Regions from separate parts of the Blautia sp. MSK.20.85 genome, predicted to be linked through region 1. Evidence: riboswitches for the same ligand, from Rfam matches in the RefSeq annotation. Region 1 holds a riboswitch; the other holds the start of a gene.
What was found. Region 1 has a riboswitch for cyclic di-GMP ahead of G5B12_RS17260 (PAS domain-containing protein). Riboswitches for the same ligand answer to the same signal wherever they lie in the genome.

Region 2: linked by a shared signal. The riboswitch ahead of G5B12_RS03070 (hybrid sensor histidine kinase/response regulator) and the one ahead of G5B12_RS17260 (PAS domain-containing protein) in region 1 are both predicted to bind cyclic di-GMP.

Annotation. Positions count from the first base shown of each region.
Region 1 covers NZ_JAAIUN010000002.1:125,326-128,533, forward strand. The annotation lists gene G5B12_RS17260 (PAS domain-containing protein) at 1-1,212, opposite strand, end outside; cyclic di-GMP riboswitch class I at 1,398-1,473, opposite strand; gene gnpA (1,3-beta-galactosyl-N-acetylhexosamine phosphorylase) at 1,552-3,208, opposite strand, start outside.
Region 2 covers NZ_JAAIUN010000003.1:175,899-179,106, forward strand. The annotation lists gene G5B12_RS03065 (ATP-dependent helicase) at 1-1,137, shown strand, start outside; cyclic di-GMP riboswitch class I at 1,177-1,252, shown strand; gene G5B12_RS03070 (hybrid sensor histidine kinase/response regulator) at 1,479-3,208, shown strand, end outside.

The sequences.
Region 1 (3,208 bases):
TTTTGCGATCTCAGAGTAGTCATACGCTGACAAAATAATAATGGTTACATCATTTCCAACTATTTTCCGGATCTGCCGGGTCGTCTCCAATCCGTCCATTCCCGGCATTTTCCAGTCAATGATAATGGCAAAATAATCGTTTTCTTTTTCATAACGCGCCGCAACAAGGTTAACTGCTTCTTCTCCGGATGTTACCCACTCCCCGTCGATTCCTATTTCTTCCAGAAGTGCCACCGTATTCTCGCAGCAATTCTGATCATCATCTACCACAAGTACCGGCAGATCGATCAGCTCATCCCAGGTACTGCTCTCCTCAAACAGTCCGGATAATGTTTCTTCCACCTTCAGAGAATTAAAGCTGTTTTCCTGAAGATCCACATAGTATTCACAGAGATTTGCCGTTGTGTATGCACGGTGAAAAGCATCTACTCTCTGCGTATACTGTCTCGCTCTCTTCTCCGCATCAATATTTATAAAAATCCCGGCCATACGAAAAGCAGTTCCGTCCGCACGACGGCTCACCTCTCCCTTATCCTTAAACCACTGATAAGTTCCATCCGCCATACGCATGCGGTATTCCACATCATATTTTTTCTCATTGGTCTTATCCTGAAAAGCTTCCTGAAAAGTCCTGGAAACCTCCTCAAGGTCCCGTGGATGAATTCCCCTTTCCCATGTTTCCAGATTGTTGGGAAAATCCAGAGTATCATGATATCCAAGCATCTTTCGAAATTCATGACTGAAGAAAACTGATTCAGGATTTCCGGACTGAGCACATTCTACAGACCAGAACCCGGAACTGAGCACCTGATTTACCAGTTCCAGATTTTCCTGCATCTCGTCAATGTGCGTGGATAATATCCATAATGCGTTTCCTTCACTGTCAATGGTATCTTTCTTATATACACGCACATTAACCGGTGCACCTTCTTTATTCAGCATCTGTGCTTCGCCTACTCCATGGATCTTTTTAAAACGTTCGATCTTTGCAAACGTACAGTTCTGCCCACAGAATACATTTTTCAGCGATCCGGAAAATTTTTCCATAAATTCTTCATAGGTATATCCAAGATTGTGAAGAAAAAATTCACTGATATAAGCAATTGTAAGATCACGGTCATAATATCCGGCCAGAACACCTACCGCCTGGTTATTTTCGATGTTTTTCCGTATGGCCGCATACGTCTCCTCACAAAGATGGGACTCTCCCACTATATATAAATTTTCTTCTTCAAATAGTGCCTTGTTTATCAACTGTTCACTCCATATTTCACCATTTGCAGCTTTTGGAAAATCCCTGTAACGCGCAGGAAACCGCAATGCATTTTATCTGTTCTTCCAACAAAAAAACAGGGTCAGGCTATAGACATGCAACTATACCATTCCCTGTTTCTATTCCCTGCAGCTGGCTGCCATTTTAAAGGCCCTTTAGCTTTGCGTCACAGCTTTTCAACTGCTTTGCCCATATATTCTCTTTCAAATCTGTACTATTATACACTCATTTATAAATGCCTGTCAACAGCTCTCTTACAGAGTTTTGCAAAACATCTGTCAGATCTGATACCAGCGGATCTCATTGGCAGAGAGATGAATTTCAAAGCTCTTTCCGTCCCCTGTATAAACAGTTGTATCCTGTGGTTCATAGGTGTTATTTACCACACAATACTTTCCGTTTTTCACATAGGCATGAACTTCCACATTATAATTAGACGAGAACCAGCGGTGAAGTTCATCCTCTGCTGCCGCAGACCAGAGCACGGATCTGTACAGAATACGACTGTTTTTAAAGCTGTAAGGCAGCCCGCTGATATAAACGCCACGACCCTTTCCGAAGGTTTTTACCGCCATCTGGACTTCCTGGTCTTTCTGGATCAGGATCTTCGTATCCGGCAGTGCAAAGATATTCTTTTTGCCCTCGCCGAAATCTACGGTTCCGTCTGTATCTTCCAGAATAAAATGATCTCTGTGTTCTTCCCAGTTGTATTTGTCTGTATTGAGATTAAATCCTCTTTCTTCCTCTACTCCCAGGATATCATCCAGCTGAAAGAATTTTCCCTGCCACTGGTGGGCTGCCGGCTCACCAACGCCGATAAAACCGCCGCCATTGTAGACAAATTTCCGCACTGCTGTAAGGATTTCCGGATTTGCCCAGTTCTCGCCGCCGGACTGTGCAGTGTCCGCATCACCTACATTGATGATCACGTCAAAATCATTAAGAAGATCTTTATTTTCACGGATATCATCGAAACTGATAAAGGAAACATCAAACGGCGCACCGCTTAATGCCTCGATGATTCCAAAATAAGAATAATTCTGTTTGTAATAGATAGCATGATGTACCATATGGTTGCCCCAGGAGCGCATTTTTCCCCAGCAGTTTAAAACTGCCACACGTTTTACGCAGTATGGCGTGGTTCCCTGGATATTGTCATAGAGCACACGAAATTCCTGGCATACTTCTTTGATATACTGTACGAAATCCGGAAATTCCAGAGCCAGCTTCAGATAGCCGCCATAGCCGATTCTCTGGATCGGGCTTCGAAGGATAGCTCTTCTTGCAGTTACCCAGTTTACTTTTGCCTCTTTTACCGGATCTCCGCCTTCATGGAAGGTATCCGGGAAAAAGTATGGAAGAAATCTTCCTTCTGTATATTTTACATGTTTGATATCGCTGAACAGACGTAAGGTTGCTCCGTTTCCAACACTTCCCACTACTGCATCCAGTCCGATGGAAGCAAACTCATCCATAAAAGGCTCCATGCCGATCCAGTGATCGCCCATGAACATCATGGCTTCTTTTCCATACTCATGGACAATATCTACCATTTCCTTTGCAAGCTTTGCCACTTCTCTTCTCTGAAAAGCCTGGAAATCTTTAAATTCCTTTGACGGGATACGGTAGGTATTATTCATATACCCCTGGTCAATGATAAACTCCGGACGGAATTTATAGCCTACTTCCCGCTCAAACTGTTCCAGAATATAAGGGCTCACTGAGGCAGAATATCCAAACCAGTCCACATATTTTTCTCTTGCTATCTCGTCAAAGATCAGCGTAAACTGATGAAAAAATGTGGTAAATCGTACCACGTTCACATAATCATGCGAATCCAGAAATCTGCGGAGACGTTCCAGGGAATGTGCCCGTGTTGCAGGCTGGCGCACATCAAAGGTGATCTGAGGCTCTACATCCTTCCAGTCATTGACA
Region 2 (3,208 bases), on a different contig from region 1:
CATGAAAGAGGCGTTCCACTTGAGGAGGTCGCAGTGTTTTACAGGCTTCAGAGCCAGTCAGAGATCCTTTCAAAAGTTCTGGAAAAACATCAGATCCCATATGAAATCTCTCAGAAGAAAATCATTCAGGATATTCCGGTTCTTGCCTGGTTTCTTCATATACTGCGTTTTTTAAGCAATCATGAGGATCTTACCAGCGGAACTTATGTCCTTTGCGACAAAACTTTCGGGGAAGGATGGACCTCAAAAAAAGCCCGGACAGAGATTCTGAATTTTACACAAGGGAGTGTATTTCTCTCGAAATCCTTACTTTTTCAGGCCATGTGGGAGTATCGGGACACAGGCTCCGGCTACATAAATCTGTGGGAACAGCTTTCTCTGGAAAAATATCTCCGACCGTCTTCCAGCGACTATAAAGAAAACAGGAGGCAAATCCTTTCCCTGTTAAAGAAAATGGAATCCTATCACAGTATCAGGGATTTTCTTAATGATCTTGTACTGAATGGCATGGAACCGGAAAAAGATGCGGTTTCCGGAGAATCTGTAAAACTGATGACGCTCCATGCCTCCAAAGGGCTGGAATTCGATTACGTATTTATCATTGGTGTAAATGATGGGCTGATTCCCTTAAATAGCCGTGATGCTTCTACAGAAGAGGAAGAGAGGAGACTGTTTTATGTGGGAATGACAAGAGCAAGGAAATTCCTGGAATTATCTTTTTACATCAATCCCGGAACTGCGCGGGTATTTCCAGGTCCAGGTCGCTACCTTTCCAGTCTTCCGGAGAAATATCTTGCCCATCCGGCAGATGCCACAAGAGATACAAAAGAAGCTGCCCGGCACCTTCAGGACCTGAAAAAGATGATCCTGGAAGAAAAACTCCGAAAATTGGAAACACCGAAAGAATATGCCAGATCCCAGGAACAGGAAACTTCTTTATCCCCAGATGAAAAGACAGCATTGCCGGAAAACATCCCACCAGAAACACCAAAACAACTTGTAGAACATCCCAAATACGGCCGCGGGTCCATTATCTCCGAAACCGAAGATACCATTGTGATACAATTTGATGATTACGGCGAAAAAGAAATGCTAAAAGCCTTTTCACAGTTGAAAAAAATTCCAAACAATAATTGACAAATTTTCCGTATAAATATACACTAAAATTGTTAAAAAAACAAACACGGGCAAAGCAGCCGAAAGACTGTGGTGCAAAGCTATAGGGCCTGTAAAATGGCAGCCAGTTGCATAATTCAAAAGCACTATAGTTCTCTCTGTCTGAACATGGTGCTTTTTTTATTTTACCCCGTGGAGAGGAAATGGTGATGCAGATGGTGCACTTCTGATGCCCTATACGGCTCAGAAGCTGGCATGAACGGATATATACCAAAACCGGTAAGTATCAAGGATATCACAAGGACATTAAACGGAAATATCGTGTAAAAAACAACGAAGAACTGGATGGCGCAATTTACGAAATGCTGCAACTGCTTGGAAAATGCAGTGGTGCCGATCGAGTATATATTTTTGTTAAAAAAGAAAAGAACCGAAAAGAATACTTCTGTCTTCAGTATGAATGGAAAAATGAGGACGACATATTAGAAAAAGAACAGTTATTTTCAGAAATCACGGTAGAGGATATTCCGCATTGGACAGACGAACTGAAAAAAGGATTGACGATCCAGGTTACAGATTGTGAAGAACTTTCTCCTATGGAACAGGAATACAACCTGATGAAGAAACATCACGCATATTCCCGCGTCCTCGCACCTATTTTCAGCAGAGACCATTTAAGCGGATTTATCGGAATGGATCATTTTTATAAAGGAATCTCAGAACTGTTTATTCATCAGCTTGCGTTCGTAGGTGCTCATCTGAATACAGCCAGGGAAAATCTCCGCATGTTTACGCTTCTGGGAAAAAATCTTGAAAGCATGGAAAAAGAACGTCAGATCCTGAATGTTCTCTGTGAGGACTGTACTTCTGTATATAAAGTCAATCTTCTGGATGATACTGCCGAAGTTGTAAAACTGGAACAGGGTGCCAACGCTCCGAAGATTCTGAAAAGCAGAGAAAAAATCATACTTTGTTACTCAAAAGAACTGAAATACTATTATGATCATTTTGTCATAAAAGAATCCGCGCCGGATTTTTTGGAGACATTTGACTGTCAGAATCTGATAGGCGAGCTTAAAACCAGGGATAAGATCAGCCGCAGATATCAGTCCCGGGAAAATGCCAACAGGCATCAGTATTTTGAAAGCAGAGCCACCAGACTTCCTTCTTCAACGGATTTTCCGGTTCTGATCGCTTTTCGTCATGTAGATGAGATCATAAAGGAGGAGCGAAATCATCAGAGAGAGCTGGAAGATTCTCTGGCAGAAGTGAAAATGAACAATGAGATCATATCCGCCATCAGTAAGATCTACTACATGATCTACCGGATCGACCTTCAGGATTTTTATTATGAGGAGATTACCGGCGGCAGTGAAAATCACCGTTTTACAGGAATGAAGGGAACCGCAGCTGCCCATATCACCAGTGATAGCAGCGAAAAAGTCGCGTCCAAATACAGGGCCATGGTAAAACAGTTTTATGACCTCTCCACTCTGAAAAAACGTCTGGAAAAAGAGGAGTCCATTGCAGTTGACTACCTTGCCACAGATAACAACTGGCATCTGGCCAGGTTTATTGTCCAGTCAAGAGCGGAAGATGGAACAGCCAGACAGGTTCTGCTTGTGATCCGCGTGATCAGTGAGGAAAAAAGGCGGGAAAAATATCTCATAGATGCGGTAGAAGAGGCCAACCGTGCCAATGAGGCAAAATCAGAGTTCCTTTCCAGAATGTCCCATGACATCCGGACTCCTATGAATGCCATTATGGGATTTACCAGAGTTGCAAGAAACCATCTCCATGAACCGGACAAAATACTGGACTGTCTGGATAAGATCAACTTAAGTGGAAGTAATCTGCAGCAGCTGATCAATGATGTCCTGGATATCTCCAGGATCGAAAGTGGGGAATTTCGCATTGATTCTGAGCCAGTAAAACTGTCTGAATTATGTGAACTTTACGAACAGAATATCCGTGGAACAGCAGAAGATAAGAACCAGAAATTTATCTGTAACCGACATGACATTATTTATGATACCGTGCTGTCTGACCGTCTGCGGATCGGTCAGATTTACATGAACCTGTTATCCAATGC